DNA from 2 places in the Kocuria flava genome. Region 2 is predicted to be linked to the other one. Evidence: predicted binding sites of a transcription regulator. Region 2 holds the regulator's gene; the other holds the start of a gene.
The links. The regulator HrcA, encoded in region 2, represses chaperone genes, less so after heat shock. The targets are predictions, from matches to a motif close to TTNGCACTCGNNNNNNNCGAGTGCNAA.
Positions count from the first base shown of each region.

Region 1 (11,838 bases), 610 kb from region 2:
GGTCGCCGTCGCGGGCCCACTCGGGGCGGGCCTCGAGCACCGCCTCGTAGGTCTCCCGGCCCCGGGGGACGAGGTCGCCGTCGGCGGCGTCGACGAGGGCGACTTCCCACTCGACGCCGAGCGTCGACTGGTCGGAGCGGGCGAACGAGATCTCCACGCGGCAGGTTCCTATCGTGCTGTGGGGCGGGTGCCCGGCCGGGTGCGGACGGCGGCGCCCGCGGGGAGCCTCAGTCTACGGTTTCCACGACGAGCACGACGCGCTGCTCCCCGTCCCGGCCGCCCTCCCCGGTGCCGGTGCGGGTCACCACGAGGGTCGCCCGGTGGGGGCCCTTCGGGGCGAGCCGGCGGCGCAGCTCCTCCGGGGTGACGTCGGTGCCGCGCTTCTTGATCTCCAGGATGCCGATCCCGTGCTCGCGCACCCACCGCCGCAGCACCTTGACGTTGTGCGGCAGCACCTCCCGCACCCGGTAGGCGCGGGCGAAGGGCGTGGGCACGTGCTCGTCGGCGCTGAGGTACGCGATGCGGGGGTGGACCAGCCGGGCGCCGGTCCGGCGGGCGAGGTCGGCGACGAGCCCGGCGCGGATCACGGCCCCGTCCGGCTCGTAGAGCCAGGTCCCGACCGGGCCGAGCGGCGCGTCCTCGTGGGCGGGGGCGGCGTCGCGGGGGCTGGTCAGCTCCGCGGACCCGTGCGCGCCGAGCACGAGGGCGGCCCGCCGGACCCCGGGCCGGGCCACGGCGCCGAACCAGAGCACGAGCTCCACGACGTCCCCGCGGTCGGAGACCCACTGGGCCTCGCACCCCGGCGGCAGCGCCTCGTGCGGGACGCCGGGTCCGAGCTTCACGCCCACGGGCAGCCCCCGGGCGGCGAGCGCCTCGGCGAAGGACAGGGGCGGGGAGAACGCCTCGGGGTCGAAGAGGCGCCGGGTCCCGGACGACGACGTCGTGCGCCGCGCCGGGTCCAGCCACACCCCGTCGGGCGGCCCGCCCGGCAGCGCGGCGAGGTCCAGGTCCTCGGCGTCGGCGTGCAGCACGGCCGCCTCGGGGAAGGGGGTGAGGTTGACGGTCGCGACCGCCGCGGTGGTCTCGTCGCGCTCGACGGCCGTGACCCGCCGGTCGAGGGCGGCCAGGGCGAGGGCGTCCGCGCCGATCCCGCAGCCGAGGTCGGCGACGTGGCGGACCCCGGCGTCGGCGAAGCGGCGGGCGTGCAGGGCGGCCACGCGCAGGCGGGTGGCCTGCTCGAGACCGGCCCGGGTGAAGAGCATGCGCCCGGCGAAGTCCCCGAACTTCTCGCGGGCGCGGGTGCGCAGCCGCGCCTGGGTCAGCGCCGCGGAGACCAGCTCCGGCGGGTGCCCGGCGGCCCGCAGCCGCGAGACCTCCTCGAGGGCGCCGGTGCCGTCGTAGGCGCCGAGGGAGTCGAGCAGGGCCATCCCCTCGCGCGTGAGCAGGGGTGCGATCTCGGTCGCCTCGTCGTGCATTGTCCCACCCTATCCGGGGCGCGGGGGAGGCCGGCCCCGCTCAGTAGAAGGTGGCCAGCCGGCCGCGGGGGCCCTCGAGGACCGTCACGGGGGTCTCGAAGACCCGGGTGAGGACCGCGTCGTCCATGATCTCGGCGGGGGTGCCGAACTCCACGACCCGGCCGTCCTTCACGGCGCAGATCCGGTCGGCGTAGTGGCTGGCGAAGTTCACGTCGTGCAGCACGATCAGGATGGTGCGCCCCATCTCGTCGCAGGCCCGGCGCAGGTGCTGCATCATCGACACGGAGTGGCGCATGTCCAGGTTGTTCAGCGGCTCGTCCAGCAGGACGTGGTCGGTCTCCTGCGCGAGGACCATGGCCACGTAGGCGCGCTGGCGCTGCCCGCCCGAGAGCTGGTCGAGGTAGCGGTGCTCGAGGGGGGACAGGTCCAGGAAGTCGATGCAGCGGCTGATGACCTGCTCGTCCGCGCGGGTGAGCCGCCCGCGGCTGTGCGGGAAGCGCCCGAAGCCGACCAGCTGGCGGACCGTGAGCCGGGTGACGTAGTGGTTCTCCTGGCGCAGGACCGACACGATCCGGGCCAGGTCCTGGGAGCGGGTGCTCGCCACGTTGTAGCCGGCGATGTCGATGGTGCCTTCGTCGAGGTCGAGCAGGCGCCCGATCATCGTCAGCAGCGTGGACTTGCCCGCCCCGTTGGGCCCGATCAGGGCGGTCATCCCGCCCGAGGGGATCTCGAGGTCGACGGGGCCGACGGTGACCTCCTCGCCGTAGGTCTTGCGCACGTTCGCGAGGGTGATCACAGCCGGCCCTTTCGGAGGATGACGTAGAGGAAGACGGAGCCCCCGACGAGCTCGATGATGATCGAGACGACGCCCTGGGCGTAGAAGACGTGGTTGAGCACGAAGTAGGAGCCCGTCAGGACGGTGAACCCGGTCAGCACGGCGACGGGGAAGACGTGGCGGTGGTCGTGGGTGTCCGCGAGCTGGTAGGCGAGCGTGGCCACGAGGAAGCCCAGGAAGGTCATGGGACCCACCAGTGCGGTGGAGACGGCCATGAGCACGGAGACGAGGAACAGCGTGCGCATCACCTCGGCGCGGTGCCGCATCCCCAGGTTGAGGCTGACGTCCCGGCCCATGGCGACGACGTTCAGCCGCCGCGAGGAGCACCACAGGGCGGCGCCGGCGGCGAGGCACAGGGGGATCGCCACGGGCAGGTAGTCGGCGTGGGCGTTGGTCACGGAGCCGAACAGGCGGGCGGAGAGGACGTCGAAGTCGCTGGGGGAGAGCAGCCGCTGCATGAAGGTCGACACGGACCCGAGGCCGCCGCCGATGACGATGCCCACGAGCAGCATCACCTGGAGGTTGCCGTACCGGCCGGAGAGCAGCCACCCGTAGAGGGCCAGGGAGACCCCCACCATGAGGGCGACCTGCAGGAGGAACTGCGGCACCCCCTGCAGGACCAGCAGCCCCGCGGCTCCCAGGAAGTAGACGGTGGAGGTCTGGACCGCCACGTAGAGGGACTCGAAGCCCATGATCGACGGGGTGATGATGCGGTTGTTGGTGGCCGTCTGGAAGCTCACGGTCGCCATCGCCTGGCAGAAGGCCACGACGGCCATGACGACCACGCTCGTCGCCCGGCGCTCGGCGATGAGCCAGAAGCCCTCCGAGCCCACGGGCATGGGGTTGTCCCAGGCGAGCAGCCCGAAGGCGAAGCCGCAGGAGGCGAGGGCGAGCACCGCCAGGAGGACCCAGTAGCGGCGGCGGGCCCGGGCGGTGGGGAAGGCCCCGGCGCCGCCGCGCTCGCGGGCCGCCGCGGGCGGCGGGGACAGGGGTGCGGGGGCGGTCACGGTCTCAGCCACGCCGGCGCTGCCTCAGGAGCAGGTGGACGAACACCACGGCGCCGACGATCCCGAGGATCACCGAGACGGGGATCTCGAAGGGCATGATCACGAGCCTGCCGATCAGGTCGCAGACCGTCACGACGGCGATGCCCAGCAGGCACACCCACGGCAGGTTGGAGCGCAGGTCGTCGCCGCGGACCATCGAGACGATGTTGGGGACGATCAGCCCCAGGAACGGCAGGTTGCCGACGACGACGGTGACGACGCCGGTGGCCACCGCGATCAGACCGGTGCCGAGCAGGACGGTGCGGTGGTAGTCCAGCCCGACGTTGGTCGCGACGTCCTCGCCGAGGCCGGCGACGGTGAGGCGGTCGGCCACGAGGAAGACCGCGACGACGACGAGCAGCACGATCCACAGGACCTCGTACTGTCCGCGCAGCACCGAGGTGAAGCTGCCGGCGAACCACACCCCCAGGCTCTGGAGCATGTCCGTCTGCAGGGCCAGGAACGTCGAGACGGACCCGACCACCGCGCCCAGCATGATCCCGACGATGGGCACGATCAACGAGGAGCGCAGCGAGACGCGGCGCAGGAAGAGGAAGAAGACCATGGTGCCGAGGAAGGCCGCGGTCACGGCCCCGGCCATGCGGGTGAGCAGGCTCGCGGTGGGCACGAGCAGCGTCACGACGAGCAGCCCGAGCCCGGCCCACTCGGTGGTGCCGGTCGTGGTGGGCTCCACGAACCGGTTCTGGGTGAGCAGCTGCATGACCAGCCCGGACATGGCCATCGCGGCCCCGGCGAGCACGAGGGCGATCGTGCGCGGGACGCGGGTGATGGCGAACATCTCGCCGCCGTCCTCGGCGCCGAAGACGTCGTAGACCCCGGTGAGCAGGGACGCGCCCAGCAGGGCCGCGACCCCGAGCACGCCGAGGAGCAGCCTCCGGTCGAAGAGGGTCTCGCGGGCCCTGCGGGCGGGCCCGGAGAGGGTCGTCGTCATGGGTCACGCCTTTCCGTCGGCCGTCAGCCGTCGTGCCGGGGACCGGCGGTGGCGGGGCCCGCTGCGCGCGGGCCCCGCCACCGGTCGGGTCCGGGGGATCAGTCCTGCTCGCCCATGGCGTCGGCCAGGGTGTCGAAGAACTCGGTGTAGGTCTGGATGCCCTCGTTGGTGTAGGTGTCCTTGGGCATGTACACGACGTGGCCCTCCTGCACGGCCGTGACGTTGCGCAGGGCCTCGGCGTTCTCGACGACCTCCTGGGCGGGGGTGTACTCCGGCTCGTCGGCGGCGATCGCGGCGTCGCGGTCCATCACGAGGATCCAGTCGGGGTCGGACTCGGCGATCGCCTCGACCGAGATGTCGTCGCCCTGGTGGTCGTCGCTGGCGCCCTCGACCTCGAGCGCGGGCTCGAAGCCGAAGAGCTCGAACAGCGGGCCGAGGGTGCGGCCCTTCTCGGGGGCGATGTAGCCGATCTCGCCGCCGGAGACGGTGACGGCCATGACCGTGTCCCCGGGCCGGTAGCCGTCGAGCACGCGCTGGATCGCGGCGTCGAGCTCTGCGTTGAGCTCCTCCGCCTCGGCGGTCTTCCCGAAGATCTCGCCCAGGACGGTGGTCTGCCGCTTGAGCTCCGCGTCGAGGGGCTCGTTCTCCCGGGGGTCCAGCTCGACGAGGGCGGCCTCGGGCACCAGCCCGGCGAGGTCCTCGCGGTACTGGGCGAAGCGCTGGCCGTTGACGATCACGTCGGGGTCGGCGGCCACGACCGCCTCGAGGTCGGGCTCGCGGTGGGTGCCCAGGTCGACGATCGACTCGTCGTCGGCGTAGGGGATGGTGTCCGGCATGAGCGCGCGCGGGGCCGCGGCGAGCTCGACGCCCCAGTCGGCCAGCGTCTCGAAGGTCCGGTTGTCGGTGGCGACCACGGAGGCCGGCGGGACCTCGACGCTGTGGGTGCCGTGGTTGTCCTCGATCTCGACCGTGCTGGTGGAGGAGGAGGCGGTGCCGCCGGCCTCGGCGGTGCTGCCGGCACTCGAGCAGCCGGCCAGGGCGAGCGCGGAGGCGGCGGCCAGCAGGACCGAGGAGCGCTGGAGCAGGGTGCGGGTCATGGGTCGATCTCTCTTCTGCAGGGCGGCGGGGCCTCGGGCCCCGCCGGGTCGCGGTGGGCACGGCGGATCACGCGCCGGAGCGCGGGATGCGTCGGGTCGGGCACCGGTCCTCGGCCGAGTTAGGCGTGCCTTAGTGGTCAACCTAGACCGGCGTGCCGCCGTGAGGCAAATCATTGGCGAACACGGGCGTGACCTAATTGGGCGGGCTCCGTCGGCCGGTGCGCGGCCCTGCCGGGGCGCCCCCGGCAGCCCGCTGGCACTCGCCTTGACCGTCTGCCAGCCCCCTCCTACAGTTGGCCTTAGCACTCTCCGGGTGAGGGTGCTAAGGGCCAGGCGATCGATCGGCACCGCGACGACGGTTGGTGCGCCAACCGGCCCGAAGCACGACCCAGCGGGCCCCGCCCGCGGTCGCCCACCGTTTTCCACGCCTACAGAGAAGGAGAGATCGTGTCGGTCTCCATCAAGCCCCTCGAGGATCGCATCGTCGTCCAGCCGCTCGCCGCCGAGCAGACCACGGCGTCCGGCCTCGTCATCCCCGACACCGCCAAGGAGAAGCCCCAGGAGGGCAAGGTCCTGGCCGTGGGCCCGGGTCGCGTCGACGACTCCGGCAACCGCATCCCCGTCGACGTCAAGGAGGGCGACGTCGTCATCTTCTCGAAGTACGGCGGGACCGAGGTGAAGTACAACGGCGAGGAGTACCTGGTGCTCCCGGCCCGCGATGTGCTCGCCGTCGTCGAGAAGTAGTCCCGGCGCACCGCACACCTGCGACGAAGGGTGCCCGCCGCACGCACCGCCCGCCCGGCGGGCCGCGGCCGGCACCCTTCGCCGGTTCCCCCTCCGACCCGCCGCCCGCCCGGCGGCCCGGTCCAGCCCATCCCCGAAGGAGCTTTCCGTCCATGGCCAAGCAGCTGGCATTCGACGACGCCGCCCGCAAGTCCCTCGAGAACGGCGTCAACAAGCTCGCCGACACCGTCAAGGTGACCCTCGGCCCGCGCGGGCGCAACGTCGTGCTCGACAAGAAGTGGGGCGCCCCCACGATCACCAACGACGGCGTGACCATCGCCCGCGAGGTCGAGCTCGAGGACCCGTACGAGAACCTCGGCGCGCAGCTCGCGAAGGAGGTCGCCACCAAGACCAACGACGTCGCCGGTGACGGCACCACCACCGCGACCGTCCTCGCCCAGTCCCTGGTCCGCGAGGGCCTGCGCAACGTCGCCGCCGGGGCCGAGCCGCTCGCGCTCAAGCGCGGCATCGAGAAGTCGGTCGAGGCCGTCTCCGCGCGCCTGCTCGAGAACGCCCGGCCCGTCGAGGGCGAGAGCGTCGCCCACGTCGCCACCATCTCCGCCCAGGACCGCTCGATCGGCGAGCTCATCGCCCGCGCCTTCGAGACCGTCGGCAAGGACGGGGTCATCACCATCGAGGACGGCTCCACCACGGAGGTCGAGCTCGAGGTCACCGAGGGCATGCAGTTCGACAAGGGCTACCTCTCGCCGTCGTTCGTCACGGACGCCGAGCGCCAGGAGGCCGTCCTCGAGAACGGCGTCGTGCTGCTCTACCAGGGCAAGATCTCCACCGTGGCCGAGCTCATGCCCGTGCTCGAGAAGGTCGTCCAGGCCAAGAAGCCGCTGACGATCATCGCCGAGGACGTCGAGGGCGAGGCCCTGTCCACCCTCGTGGTGAACAAGCTGCGCGGCACCCTCGACGTCGTGGCCCTGAAGGCCCCGGGCTTCGGCGACCGCCGCAAGGCGATCCTGCAGGACCTCGCCGTGCTCACCGGCGGCGAGCTGATCACCGCCGAGCTGGGCATCAGCCTGGACCAGGTCACCCTGGAGCAGCTGGGCACCGCCCGCCGCGTCACCGTGACCAAGAACACCACCACGGTCGTGGACGGCGGCGGCTCCGAGGCCGCCATCCAGGAGCGGGTCGCCACGATCCGCGCCGAGGCCGAGCGCACGGACTCCGACTGGGACCGCGAGAAGCTCCAGGAGCGCCTCGCCAAGCTCGCCGGCGGCGTGTCCGTGATCAAGGTCGGCGCCGCGACCGAGGTCGAGGCCAAGGAGCGCAAGCACCGCATCGAGGACGCCGTCTCCTCGACCCGCGCCGCCCTCGAGCAGGGCATCGTGGCCGGCGGCGGCTCCGCGCTCCTGCAGGCCGCGAAGGTCCTCGACGAGTCCGACCTCGGCCTCACCGGGGACGCCGCGACCGCGCTGAAGATCGTCCGCCGCGCCCTGCGCCAGCCCCTGTACTGGATCGCGCAGAACGCCGGGCAGGACGGGGCCGTGGTCGTCTCCCGCGTCGCCGAGCTCGAGACCGGGCACGGCTACGACGCCGCGACCGGCGAGTACACCGACCTGGTCGCCGCGGGCATCATCGACCCCGTCAAGGTCACCCGCTCCGCGCTGCAGAACGCGGCCTCCATCGCCGCGCTCGTGCTGACCACCGAGACCCTCGTCACGGACAAGCCCGCCGACGAGGACGAGAAGGGGCACGGGCACCGGCACTGACCGCCCCGCCGGCGGTCCCGGACGACGACGGGCCCGTCCTTCCCCGCACGGGGGAGGGCGGGCCCGTCGTCGTCACCGGCTCCGGTAGAGTGCGGGGGATCCGCCCGACGACCGCCCGCCGCGACCGCGGCGCGCCCAGGAGAGCCCCCCATGACCAGCAGCCTCGGCCGGCAGGCCCCGGGAACCGCCGACGCGCAGGACCGCCCCACCCGCTTCTCGGGGTTCCGTCCGGAGGTGCAGGGGCTGCGGTTCGTGGCGGTGCTGCTGGTGGTGGCCTACCACGTCTTCCTCGGCCGGGTCTCGGGCGGGGTGGACATCTTCCTGCTGATCTCGGCGTTCTTCCTGACCCTGTCCTTCGTGCGCAAGCTGGAGGCGGGCAGGCCCCTGGCGCTGGGGCGGTACTGGCTGCACGTGTTCAAGCGGCTGCTGCCCCTGGCCGTGCTCACGATCCTGGCCACGCTGGTGCTCGTCGAGGTGCTCTACCCCGCCCACGACGTGGGGCGCTGGCGCGCGGAGGCGCTGGCCTCGGTGCTCTACGCCGAGAACTGGGCGCTGGCCCTCGGTGCGGTGGACTACTACGCGGCCGACCACTCCAGCGCCTCGCCGTTCCAGCACTTCTGGTCGTTGTCGGTGCAGGGGCAGGTGTTCCTGCTGTGGCCGGTGATCTTCGCGGGGGCGGCGGTGGTGTGCCGGCGGTTCCGGTGGCGGCCGGTGCCGGTGCTGGCGGTGGCCTTCGGGGCGGTGTTCGTGGTCTCGCTGGCCTTCTCCGTCCAGCAGACCGCGGTGCGCCAGGAGTTCGCCTACTTCGACACCCGCACCCGGCTGTGGGAGTTCGCCCTGGGGTCGCTGCTGGCGCTGGCGGTGCCGTACCTGAACCCGGCCAAGGGGCTGCGGGTCGTGCTGGGCTGGGCCGGGCTGGTGAGCATGGTCGCCGTCGGCGTGGTCGTGGACGTGCAGGGGGCGTTCCCGGGGTGGATCGCGCTGTGGCCGCTGTGCTCGGCGGCGGCGGTGATCGTGGCGGGGTCCTCGGGCTCGCGCTTCGGGGTGGACCGGGTGCTGGCCTCGGGGCCGCTGGTGCGGCTGGGGGACGCGGCGTATGCGCTGTACCTGGTGCACTGGCCGCTGCTGATCACCTACCTGGTGCTGCGGGACCGGCCGATGGCCGGTCCCCGGTCGGGGGTGGTGCTGATCGCGGTGTCGCTGGTGCTGGCGCTGCTGGCGACCCGGTTCGTGGAACAGCCGCTGAAGCGGTGGGCCTGGCCCGAGCGGTCGCGGCGCCGGCTGGCGGCGGTGGTCCTGGTGTGCGTGGGGGTGGTGGCCGTGCCGGTGCTGGCGGTCCAGCAGGCCGAGGCCCGCCGGATCGCGGAGATCACCGCGCAGGCCGACCGCAACAACCCCGGCGCCGCCGCCCTCGCCCCCGGCTTCGAACACCAGGGCGACCCCGACGCGCCCGTCATCCCCGTCCTCACCGGCGAGCACTACCCGAAACCGCCGCTGGGCAGCCCCTGCCCGGCGGAGATCGGCCTCGGCGAGCGGTGGCAGCAGTGGTGCTTCGACACCGTGCCGGCCGAGGACCCGGCCGCGACCCTGCTGGTCGTCGGCAACAGCCACGTCCACCAGTGGCTGCCCGCCGTCGAGCACCTGGCCGAGCGCAACGGCTGGCGGGTCGTCACCTACATCCGCGGCAACTGCTTCTACTCGACCCTCGACGAGCAGCTCTTCCCGGACGAGTGCGCCCGGTGGCTCGAGGGCACCGGTCCCGCCGTCGACGCCGTCGACCCCGACCTCGTCCTCGTCCAGGGCACCCGCAGCACCGACGAGAACGAGGAGACCTTCACCCCCGGCACGGAGCAGCGCATCCGGGACCTGGCCGCCCGCGGCATCCAGGTGATCGGGGTCCGCGACAACCCGCGCTTCGACTTCGTCCCCGCCCACTGCGCGGAGGAGCACGGGGCGCAGGCACCGCAGTGCGCCGCGACCCACGCGGTCCTCGACCCCGACAGCCCCCTGGCACCCGTGGCCGCGGAGCTGGCCCGGGTCTCGGCGGTCGACCTCGGCGACCTCGTCTGCCCCGGGGGCACGTGCCCGCCGGTGATCGGCAACGTGTGGACCTACTGGGACAACAACCACCTCACCGCCGAGTACGTCAAAACCCTCGCCCCCGAGTTCGCCCGGCGGACCGAGCAGGCCCTCGCCGCCGACGGCGCCCAGGACCTGCTCCGGCGCTGAACCCGCCCACCGCGGGACCCGTCCGGCGGGGGCGCGCACGGGGGCGGGACGGCAGGGCCCGGACCGCAGGACCGGTGCGGTGGGACCGGCCGCCCGGGGGACCGCCACCGGATCCGGTAGGCTCCACCAGTCCCCTCCGCGCCGCCCATCCCCCCCCTCGACGCCGGCGCGGTGTCCCCCCAGGAGGTACCCCCATGCCCACCGCACTCGGCCCGGCCCCCTGGGCCCGCACCCCGGCGCAGGAGCGCCCGGCGGACCGTCCCAGCCGCTTCTCGGGGTTCCGTCCGGAGGTGCAGGGGCTGCGGTTCGTGGCGGTGCTGCTGGTGGTGGTCTACCACGTGTTCCTGGACCGGGTCTCGGGCGGGGTGGACATCTTCCTGCTGATCTCGGCGTTCTTCCTGACCCTGTCCTTCGTGCGCAAGCTGGAGGCGGGCAGGCCGCTGGCGCTGGGGCGGTACTGGCTGCACGTGTTCAAGCGGCTGCTGCCCCTGGCCGTGCTCACGATCCTGGGCACGCTCGTGCTGGTGGCGCTGTTCTACCCGGAGTTCGACGTGGCGCGGTGGCGCTCCCAGGCGCTGGCGTCGGTGTTCTACGTGGAGAACTGGGCGCTGGCGGTGGCGCAGGTGGACTACTACGCGGTGGACGACTCGGGGTCCTCGCCGTTCCAGCACTTCTGGTCGTTGTCGGTGCAGGGGCAGGTGTTCCTGCTGTGGCCGGTGATCTTCGCGGGGGCGGCGGTGGTGTGCCGGCGGTTCCGGTGGCGGCCGGTGCCGGTGCTGGCGGTGGCCTTCGGGGCGGTGTTCGTGGGGTCGTTGGTGTTCTCGGTGGTGCGCACGGCCGGGGACCAGGCGTTCACCTATTTCGACACGCGGGCGCGGTTGTGGGAGTTCGCCTTGGGGTCGCTGCTGGCGCTGGCGGTGCCGTACCTGAATCCGGCCAAGGGGCTGCGGGTGGTGCTGGGCTGGGCGGGTCTGGTGTCGATGGTGCTGGTGGGGGTGCTGGTCGATGTGCAGGGGGCGTTCCCGGGGTGGATCGCGCTGTGGCCGCTGTGCTCGGCGGCGGCGGTGATCGTGGCGGGGTCCTCGGGCTCGCGCTTCGGGGTGGACCGGGTGCTGGCCTCGGGGCCGCTGGTGCGGCTGGGGGACGCGGCGTATGCGCTGTACCTGGTGCACTGGCCGCTGCTGATCACGTATCTGGTGGTGCGGGACCGGCCGGTGGCGGGGCCGCGGTCGGGGGTGGTGCTGATCGTGGTGTCGCTGGTGCTGGCGGTGGTGGCGACCCGGTGGGTGGAGAACCCGCTGAAGCGGTGGGCGTGGCCGGAGCGTTCGGCGCGGCGGCTGGCGGTGGTCGTGGTGGTGTGCCTGGGGCTGGTGGCGGTGCCGGTGCTGGGGTGGGCCCAGGCCGATGCGCGGCGGGCGGCGCAGATCGCGGCCGAGGCCGAGCGCAACAACCCCGGCGCCGCCGCCCTCGCCCCCGGCTTCGAGTACCGCGGCGACCCCGACGCCCCCACGATCCCCGTCATCGACGCCGACTACTGGGGCGCCCCCGGCACCGGCGAGCCGTGCCCGGCGGACCTGGGCGTCGAGCCCCGCTACCAGGAGCGCTGCCGGGAGACCGTCCCGCAGGAGGACCCCAGCGCCACCGTCCTGCTCCTCGGCAACAGCCACGTCCACCACTGGGCCACGGCGGTCGAGCAGCTC
Region 1 is NZ_CP013254.1:3,077,037-3,088,874, reverse strand. Features, by position in the region: gene AS188_RS13770 (glutamate--cysteine ligase) at 1-157, opposite strand, end outside; gene AS188_RS13765 (THUMP-like domain-containing protein) at 228-1,475, opposite strand; gene AS188_RS13760 (iron ABC transporter ATP-binding protein) at 1,516-2,271, opposite strand; gene AS188_RS13755 (iron chelate uptake ABC transporter family permease subunit) at 2,268-3,329, opposite strand; gene AS188_RS13750 (ABC transporter permease) at 3,322-4,308, opposite strand; gene AS188_RS13745 (siderophore ABC transporter substrate-binding protein) at 4,407-5,405, opposite strand; gene groES (co-chaperone GroES) at 5,853-6,149, shown strand; gene groL (chaperonin GroEL) at 6,302-7,909, shown strand; gene AS188_RS13730 (acyltransferase family protein) at 8,060-10,138, shown strand; gene AS188_RS13725 (acyltransferase family protein) at 10,333-11,838, shown strand, end outside.
Region 1: a site for HrcA is predicted at 5,659-5,685, ahead of groES (co-chaperone GroES). Genes of this name have one in related genera too.

Region 2 (10,082 bases):
GTGCGCATGCCGTGGAACGTGGCCGGGGCCGACTACGCGCTGAACATGATCGACACCCCCGGCCACGTCGACTTCACCTACGAGGTCTCCCGGTCGCTGGCCGCGTGCGAGGGCGCGCTGCTGCTGGTCGACGCCGCCCAGGGCATCGAGGCCCAGACCCTGGCCAACCTGTACCTGGCCATGGAGAACGACCTCACGGTCATCCCGGTGCTCAACAAGATCGACCTGCCCGCGGCCCAGCCGGAGAAGTACGCCGAGGAGCTGGGCAACCTCATCGGCGTGGACCCCGAGGACGTGCTGCGGGTCTCCGGCAAGACGGGCCAGGGCGTGGAGGCGCTGCTGGACCGCATCGTCCAGGAGGTCCCGGGCCCGGTCGGGGACCCCGGGGCCCCCTCCCGGTCGATGATCTTCGACTCGGTCTACGACACCTACCGCGGCGTGGTCACCTACGTGCGCGTCGTCGACGGCCGGCTCACCCCGCGCGAGCGGATCCGGATGATGTCCACCGGCGCCCAGCACGAGCTGCTCGAGATCGGGGTGATCTCCCCGGAGCCCAAGCCCACCGCGGGCCTGGGCGTGGGGGAGGTCGGCTACCTGATCACCGGGGTGAAGGATGTGCGCCAGTCGCGGGTGGGCGACACCGTCACCAACGCCCAGAAGCCGGCCGCCGAGTCCCTGGGCGGCTACGAGGACCCCAAGCCGATGGTGTTCTCGGGGCTGTTCCCGATCGACGGCTCCGACTACCCGGTGCTGCGCGACGCCCTGGACAAGCTCCAGCTCAACGACGCCGCGCTGGTCTACGAGCCCGAGTCCTCCGCGGCCCTGGGCTTCGGCTTCCGCTGCGGGTTCCTGGGTCTGCTCCACCTCGAGATCGTGCGCGAGCGCCTGGAGCGGGAGTTCGACCTGGACCTGATCTCCACCGCCCCGTCGGTGAGCTACAACGTGACCCTGGAGGACGGCACGGAGACGGTCGTGACCAACCCCTCCGAGTTCCCCACCGGGCGGGTCGGGGAGATCCGCGAGCCGATGGTCTCGGCGACCGTGCTGGCCCCCTCCGAGTTCATCGGGGCGATCATGGAGCTGTGCCAGTCCAAGCGCGGGCAGCTCAAGGGCATGGACTACCTCTCCGAGGACCGGGTCGAGCTGCGCTACCGGCTGCCGCTGGCCGAGATCGTCTTCGACTTCTTCGACCAGCTCAAGTCCCGCACGAAGGGCTACGCCTCCCTGGACTGGAAGGCCGAGGGGGAGGAGGCCGCCGACCTCGTGAAGGTCGACATCCTGCTCCAGGGCGAGCCCGTGGACGCGTTCAGCGCGATCACCCACCGGGACAAGGCCTACTCCTACGGGGTGATGATGACCGGCAAGCTGCGCGAGCTGATCCCGCGCCAGCAGTTCGAGGTCCCCATCCAGGCCGCCATCGGCTCCCGGGTGATCGCCCGCGAGAACATCCGGGCGATCCGCAAGGACGTGCTCTCCAAGTGCTACGGCGGCGACATCTCCCGCAAGCGCAAGCTGCTGGAGAAGCAGAAGGAGGGCAAGAAGCGGATGAAGATGGTCGGCCGGGTGGAGGTCCCCCAGGAGGCCTTCGTCGCGGCGCTGTCCTCCGACGAGGCCGGGGAGAAGAAGGACAAGAAGAAGTAGTGGCCCCCGCCCAGCCCGAGGGCCTGCCGGCCCCGCTCGACGGGCGGCTGCCGGCCTCCGCCGCGGAGGCCTCCGCGCAGCGCACGCTGAGCCTCTACGTCCACGTGCCCTTCTGCGCGGTGCGCTGCGGGTACTGCGACTTCAACACCTACACCGCCGTCGAGCTGGGCCCCGGGGTCTCCCAGGACGCCTACGCGGCAGACGCCGCGGCGGAGGTGCGCTGGGCCCGCCGCGTGCTGGCGGACTCCGGGGTCGCGGTGCGGCCCCTGCACAGCGTGTTCCTCGGCGGCGGCACCCCGACGCTGCTGCCCGCCGAGGACCTCGCCGCCGTGCTGGACCAGGCCCGGGCGAGCTTCGGGCTCGCCGAGGGCGCCGAGGTCACCACCGAGGCCAACCCCGACTCCGTGACCCCGCAGTCCCTCGCCGTGCTGGCCGCGGCCGGGGTGACCCGGGTGTCCTTCGGCATGCAGTCGGCGGTCCCGCACGTGCTCGCGGTGCTGGACCGCACCCACGACCCCGACAACGTCCCCCGGGCGGTGGCCTGGGCGCGCGAGGCCGGACTGGGCGTGAGCGTGGACCTCATCCACGGCACCCCCGGGGAGTCCCTGGCCGACTGGGAGCACTCCGTGCGCACGGCGCTGTCCTACGAGCCCGACCACGTCTCCGCCTACGCCCTCATCATCGAGGACGGCACCCGGCTGGCCGCCCGCATGCGCCGGGGCGAGGTCCCCCCGGTCGACGAGGACGACCAGGCCGACAAGTACGAGCTCGCCGACCGCCTCCTGGCCGAGGCCGGCTACGAGTGGTACGAGGTCAGCAACTGGGCCCGGCCCGCGGGCCCCGACGGCACGGCCCACCGCAGCCGCCACAACCTCGCCTACTGGCACAACCAGGACTGGTGGGGCATCGGCCCCGGCGCCCACTCCCACGTGGGCGGCACCCGCTGGTGGAACCTCAAGCACCCGGTGCCCTACACGAACCGGGTGCGGGCCGGGCACTCGCCCGCGGCCGGGCGCGAGGTCCTCGACGCCCCGACCCGCCGGCTGGAGCGGGTGATGCTCGAGGCCCGCATCCGCGACGGGCTGCCCGTGACCGCCCTCGAGGCCCCCGGCCGGGCCGCCGTCGCCGGGCTGATCGCCGACGGGCTCGTCGACCCGGCCGCGGCGCTGGGCGGGCGGGTCGTGCTCACCCTGCGCGGGCGCCTGCTCGGCGACGCCGTGGTCCGGCGCCTGCTGGGCTGAGCCCGCCGGGCGAGCGTGCTAGCGGCGGGCGGCCCGCTCCCGGGAGCGCTCCGCCAGCCGCGCCGCGATCCGGTCGTAGAGACGGGTGTTGTAGCGGTAGACGTAGGGCTCCCCGCGGTTGACCTGGATGCCGCCCGCCAGCGACCCGATCGCCAGCAGCAGCCAGGCCGCCGCGGCGGCCAGGGCGAAGAGCCACCCCACGAACGGCACCGGGGCCAGCAGCGCACCGGCCACCACCACGAGGGAGGGCAGCAGCGTGAAGTTCATCGCCTCCAGCGACTCCTGCTCCGTGAACCGGCCCCGGCCCCGGAAGGCCCGGTGGATCAGCAGCGAGGGCAGGAAACCGGCCACGCCCCCGAAGTGCGCGAGCGTCGCCCACTGGCGGTCCTCGGCGACGGTCAGCGGCTGGGCCACGGCGGAGAGCCCCTCGAAGGGAGGCCGGTCGTTCTCGCGGCTCGGTCGGGGAGAGGTCTGCACGGGCAACGGGCGTCCTTCAGCGGCAGGACCGCGGGCACGGTCGGTCGACAGGTGGTGCCCCCATGCTAGCGGCCGCCCCCGCCGCCGCGCCGTGCCCCGCACCACAGGTGTGCGAATGTGACGTGGCGCGCCGCGAACCCGCTCACGCCCCCGGGGCCGTCAGGAAGTCGATGAGCTCCTCCACCCGCCCCAGCAGCGCCGGCTCCAGGTCCGCGTAGGTCTCCACCCGCGAGAGGATGTGCTGCCACACCCGCCCCAGGTCCCCGGGCTCCCGGTGCGGCCACCCCAGCGCCGCCGCCGTGCCCGTCTTCCAGTCCGTGCCCCGCGGCACCTCCGGCCACGCCTCGAAGCCCAGCACCCGCGGCCGCACCGCCTGCCAGATGTCCACGTACGGGTGGCCCAGCACCAGCACGTTGCCCGCCGCCCCCGGCACCCGCATCGTCTCCGCCGCGATCCGCGACTCCTTCGACCCCGCCACCAGGTGGTCCACCAGCACCCCGAGCCGCCGCCCCGGACCCGGCCCGAACTCCAGCACCGCCGCCGGCAGGTCGTCCACCCCGTGCAGCGGCTCCACCACGATCCCCTCCACCGCCAGGTCGTGGCCCCACACCTTCGCCACCAGCTCCGCGTCGTGGTAGCCCTCCACCCACACCCGCGAGGCCTTCGCCGTCGAGGCCCGCAGGCCCTCCACCGCCACCGACCCCGACCGGGTGCGCGCCGGCCGCCGCGGCCCCGCCGCCCGGCGCGGCTCCACGACGACGACGGGCTCGCCCTCCAGCAGGAACCCCGGACCCAGCGGGAACGCCTTCACCCGCCCCCGGCGGTCCTCCAGCCCCATCACCCGCATCCCCCCGATGGTCTCCAGGGACACCACGGCACCGACCCACCCCGTGCCCACGTCCTCCAGCAGCAGCCCCGGCTCCACCGGCACCTCCGCCGAGACCGGCCGCCGCCGCGCGAGGGCGTCGTCGTCGAGGGAGCGCGGCCCCCATCCGTAGGTGCTCATCCGTCCATCCCTTCCCGGCCCGCGCACGGGCAACGGGGCCGCGGACCGGCCGGAAGCGTACCAGGCCACACCCCGTGCCCCCGCCCCCCGCCCGGGGGCTACACTGGGGAAACTGGCACTGTGAGCGCCCGAGTGCCAGACCCGGCCCCGCGCCGGGACCACCCACCGCCACCGACGGGCGCCGGACCGGGACCGGGGAAGGAGCGCGACGTGAACCAGCCCAGACGCCTGCAGGTCCTGCAGGCCATCGTCGAGGACTACGTCCGCTACCGCGAACCCGTCGGCTCCAAGGCCCTCGTCGAGCGCCACCGCCTCGGCGTCTCCTCCGCCACCGTCCGCAACGACATGGCCGCCCTCGAGGAGGAGGGCCTCATCGCCGCCCCCCACACCAGCTCCGGGCGCATCCCCACCGACAAGGGCTACCGCACCTTCGTCAACCGCATCGCCGCCGTCAAGCCCCTCTCCGGCCCCGAACGCCGCGCCATCCAGAGCCTCCTCGACGACGCCGCCGACATCGACGACGTCATGGAGCGCACCGTGCGCCTGCTCGCCCAGCTCACCCACCAGGTCGCCGTCGTCCAGTACCCCCACGCCTCCGGCGTCACCGTCCGCCACGTCGAGCTCGTCGACCTCGGCGCCGGCCAGGTCCTCGTCGTCCTCATCCCCACCAACGGCCGCGTCGTCCAGCGCGTCGCCCCCGTCCCCGCACCCCTCGACGAGGACACCCTCCTCGAACTGCGCGCCCGCGTCCTCGCCGCCACCACCGGCCGCACCCTCACCGAGGTCCACGACGCCCTCGAGCTCGCCGCCGCCACCGCACCCCCCGCCCTCGCCGCCGTCGCCGAGACCGTCTCCGCGCTCGCCGCCGGCTCGACCGAGCACCGCATGGCCATGGCCGGGACCGCGAACCTCGCCCGCGCCACCGGGGACTTCAACCTGAGCATCGGGCCGGTCCTGGAAGCCCTCGAGGAGCAGGTGGTCATGCTCCGGCTGCTCTCCGAGATGGAGCAGGACGCCCGCGGCGTCGCGGTGCGCATCGGCGCCCCCAGCGCCGTGGACCCGCTGGCCGAGGCCGCCGTGGTGGCCACCGGCTACGGCCCGCAGGCCCAGTCCAAGGTGGGCGTGGTGGGGCCCATGCGCATGGACTACCCGTCCACCATGGCCGCCGTGCGTGCGGTGGCCCGCTACCTCTCCCGTATCCTCGGGGGCTGACCCTCGCGGGCCCCGGCCCCCGCCGTCCCCCGCGCAGCACCCGACCAGCATCCCGACCGACCCGACAGAACGGACCACGGTGAGCGATCACTACGAAACCCTGGGCGTGTCCCGCGACGCCAGCCCGGAGGAGATCAAGAAGGCCTACCGGAAGAAGGCCCGCCGGCTGCACCCGGACGTGAACCCCGGCACCGAGGCCGCCGAGGAGTTCAAGCGCGTCTCCCACGCCCACGACGTCCTCTCCGACCCCGAGAAGCGGCGCGTCTACGACGCCACCGGCAACGAGAACGGCACCGACACCGGCTTCGGCGGGGGCTTCCCCGGCACCGGCTTCGGCTTCCAGGACATCTTCGACACCTTCTTCCAGGGCGCCGGCGGCGCCGGGGCGGGCCGCCGCGGCCCGGCCTCCCGCACCCGCCAGGGACAGGACGCGCTGATCAACGTGCGCGTGTCCCTGCGCGACGCCGTCTTCGGCACCGAGAAGAAGATCACGGTCGACACGGCGGTGGTGTGCCCCACGTGCAACGGCACGTGCTGCCAGGAGGGCACCCAGCCCGAGACCTGCGAGGTCTGCCACGGCTCCGGGCAGGTCCAGCGCCAGGTCCAGTCCATCCTCGGCACCGTCGTCACCGCCGCCCCGTGCGCCACCTGCCAGGGCTTCGGCACCGTCATCAAGCACCCCTGCCACGAGTGCTACGGCGAGGGCCGCGTGCGCGACCGCCGCCCGTTGACCGTCAAGATCCCGGCCGGGGTCTCCACCGGCAACCGGATCCGGCTCTCGGGCCAGGGCGAGGCCGGCACCGCCGGGGGCCCCAACGGCGACCTCTACGTCGAGCTCAAGGTCGACCCCGACCCCACCTTCGAGCGGCAGGGCGACGACCTGCACGCCCGCGTGCGCCTGCCCATGACCTCCGCCGCGCTGGGGACGACGCTGACGCTGGAGACCTTCGACGGCGAGCGCGAGCTCGCGGTGGAGCCCGGCACGCAGACGGGGCACACCGTCACCCTCCACGACCTCGGCGCCACCCGCCTGCGCGGCGGGGGCCGCGGCGACCTGCACGTCCACCTCGAGGTCGAGACCCCCTCCGGGCTCGACGACGAGCAGCGCGAGCTCCTCGAGCAGCTCGCCCGGCTGCGCGGCGAGGAGCAGTCCACCGGCACCACGCTGAACTCCCCGGCCGGCTCCGGCGGGTTCTTCTCCCGCCTGCGGGACCGGTTCACCGACCTGTGAGCCGCCCCGTCTTCCGCGCCGACCCCGGCACGCTCGGGGCCGCCGCCCCCGGCGCCGAGGTCGTGGTCACGGGCCCGGAGGCCCGCCACGCCCTGACGGTGCGCCGCCTCGGCGCCGGGGACGGGCTCGAGCTCGTGGACGGGCACGGCCTGCGGGCCGCGGGCACGGTGACCGGCGCCGAGCGGGAGCGGATGACGGTGCGCGTGGACGCCGTGGCCGCCGAGCCCGTGCGCACGCCGCGGCTCGTCCTGGCCCAGGCCCTCGCCAAGGGCGAGCGCGACCTGCTGGCCGTGGAGACGGCCACCGAGCTCGGGGCCGACGCCGTCGTGCCCTGGCAGGCCGAGCGCTCGATCGTGCGCTGGCGCAGGGAGCGTGCGGCGAAGAGCCACGAGAAGTGGGTGCACACGGTCGCCGCGGCGGCGAAGCAGTCCCGCCGCGCGGCCTGGCCGGAGGTGGCGCCCCTGGCGAGCACCGAGGACCTCGCCGGGCGGGCGGCCCGCCCCGGCACGCTCGCTCTCGTCCTGCACGAGGACGCCGAGCGTCCCCTCGTGGACCTGCTCGCCCCGGCCTCCGGGGGGCAGGACGAGGCCCTCGCGGGGGCCGAGGAGGTCCTGCTCGTCGTCGGCCCGGAGGGCGGCATCACCCCGGCCGAGCTGAAGCGCCTGGGCGCGGCGGGGGCGCTGCCCGTGCGGCTGGGCCGGGAGGTGCTGCGCAGCTCCACCGCCGGCCCGGCGGCCCTGGCCGTGCTCGCCGCCCTGCTCGGCCGGTGGGCGAGCGGGGACGCCTGAGCGCACCGGGGCCCGCCGGCACCTCAGGAGGCGGTGACCTCCACGGCCTTGTCGTCGCGCACGGACCCGTCGCCGGCGCGCCCGCGGACCGAGACCGTGTAGCGCCCCGGCGCCAGCGGCACCTCCGCCCGGAACGGGGCCGCTCCGGCCCGGGCGGGGGCCGGCTCGATCCGGCCGCCGGCCACCTGCCGCCCCTCCCGGTCGGAGACCGTCCAGCGGCCCTCCTCGACCCCGGAGCGGATCCGGCCCGACAGGACGAGGCCCCCGCCGGAGCGCGCGTCCTCCTCGGGGCCGGCGAGCCACAGCGGCGCCTCCAGGTCCTCGTCCGGGGCCACCGGGCCCGCCGGGCGCACGGCGCCGAAGAGCTCCTGGCCGGCCCGGCCCTCTACCAGGAGCACGACCTCGGGGCGCGAGCTCGCCGGCAGCAGCCCGGAGGTCGCGGCCGCCGCCGTGACCGTGTGCACGAGCTGCTGGACCGCCAGCCCGGCCCGGTCCGGCTCCAGCTCCGCGGACACGGCCGCGGCGGGCAGGTCCACCGTGATCGTCCCGTCGGGCGAGGTCGACGTGCCGATCCGCTCGACGTCACCCCACAGGCTGCGGTAGTCCGGGTCCCGGGGCCGCTCCGAGGCCATCAGCTGGGCGGCCGCCGCGATGGGGTCCGCCCCGCCCCGGGGGGCGCCGACCGGGGCCTCGCGCAGCTCGCGGTAGAGCCGCTCCCGGCCCTCGGGCCCGCCCACCCAGTAGACCGGCAGCCGGCGGGTGGCGACCGTGTCCGCGCCGTCCCGGGCCGTCGTCGCGGCCGACGGAGCAGGCGTCGCGGCGCTGCGGCCGACGGTCCCCGGCGCCGCCGTGCCGGCCGGGGCCCCCGGGCCCGGCGCCGCGCACCCCGTCAGCAGGACCGTGCCGGCGCCCAGCAGCGCGGCTGCCGCGCGCACCCGGCGCACGGGCGCGGCGGGGACGCGACGGGGACGTCGGGGGCGGGGCTGGGGAGCGGGCATGGCGGGGGAGCGCACCTCGGGGGGTCGGGACCGGGACGGGAGGGGGCGGCGGGCGGCACGGGTCCGGGCGCCCGCTCCGGCCCCCCTGTCCGGAGGGCCCGACCATCCAAGCACGCCCGCACCGGCCGACCCCGCACGGAAGGCCCCCGAGGCCCGGACCGATACCGAATCGCAATCCGGGCGGCGGCGCACCCGCACCCGCCGGCCGGCGCGGTACCCTGGAGGCACCTCCCGGCACGGGCCCCGCACGCCGCGCCGCCCGCCCGGGACCCGACCGTCCACGACGACCACGAGGAAGCGAGCGCACGGCCGCCCCGGCCGGACCCATGACTGAGACGCTGCCCGGCACCACGCACCCCCTGACGAACCGCGCCGTCATCCCCTTCCCGGACCGCGAGACGATGGTCCGCTGCCTGGGGCCGGGCGACGACACGCTGCGCCAGGTCGAGACGGCCTTCCCGGGGCTGGCCACCCGCCCCCGCGGCCTCGAACTCGGGCTGGAGGGTCCCGATCCCGCCGTGCGGATCGTCACGACGCTGTTCGAGGAGCTGAAGGTCCTGGCCGGGCGGGAGACCGCGATCACCCCGCAGGTCATCGGCCAGCTGCTGGAGATCATCGGCCGGGACCTCTCCGCCCGTCCCAGCGGTGCCCTGACCCAGAACATCCTCTCCAGCCGCGGCCGCAAGATCCGGCCCAAGACCCTGCGGCAGAAGGCCTACGTCGACGCGATCGACGAGCACACGGTGGTGTTCGGCATCGGCCCGGCCGGCACGGGCAAGACGTACCTGGCGATGGCCAAGGCCGTCCAGGCGCTGCAGGCCAAGGAGGTCAACCGGATCATCCTCACCCGCCCGGCCGTCGAGGCGGGGGAGCGGCTGGGCTTCCTGCCCGGCACCCTGAGCGAGAAGATCGACCCGTACCTGCGCCCGCTCTACGACGCGCTGCACGACATGATGGACCCCGACTCCATCCCGCGGCTCATGGAGAGCGGCACCATCGAGGTCGCCCCGCTGGCCTACATGCGCGGGCGCACCCTCAACGACGCCTTCATCGTGCTCGACGAGGCGCAGAACACGACGCCCGAGCAGATGAAGATGTTCCTCACCCGGCTCGGCTTCGGCTCGAAGATGGTCGTCACCGGCGACGTCACCCAGGTCGACCTGCCCGGGGGCACCTCCTCGGGCCTGCGCCAGGTCCAGCACGTGCTGGGCGGGGTCGACGACGTCGCCTTCACGGAGATGACCTCCGAGGACGTCGTGCGCCACGAGCTGGTGAGCCGGATCGTCAGCGCCTACGACGCCTTCGACACCGTCAACCGGCGCCGCGACGAACGGCGCCGGCGCAGGGGCACGCCCCCCGGCGGCGAGCGCCCGGCCGATGACGGGGAGAGCGCCTGATGGCCGTCGAGTTCGACGTCCGCCTGAGCCCCGACGAGGTCCCCCCGCAGGACCGCCCGGCCTGGGCGGCCGTGGACACCGGCCTGCTGGG
Region 2 is NZ_CP013254.1:2,463,037-2,473,118, reverse strand. Features, by position in the region: gene lepA (translation elongation factor 4) at 1-1,641, shown strand, start outside; gene hemW (radical SAM family heme chaperone HemW) at 1,641-2,882, shown strand; gene AS188_RS11030 (DUF4870 domain-containing protein) at 2,901-3,359, opposite strand; gene AS188_RS11025 (DUF3097 family protein) at 3,502-4,365, opposite strand; gene hrcA (heat-inducible transcriptional repressor HrcA) at 4,576-5,577, shown strand; gene dnaJ (molecular chaperone DnaJ) at 5,657-6,808, shown strand; gene AS188_RS11010 (16S rRNA (uracil(1498)-N(3))-methyltransferase) at 6,805-7,596, shown strand; gene AS188_RS11005 (GerMN domain-containing protein) at 7,620-8,594, opposite strand; gene AS188_RS11000 (PhoH family protein) at 8,921-9,991, shown strand; gene ybeY (rRNA maturation RNase YbeY) at 9,991-10,082, shown strand, end outside.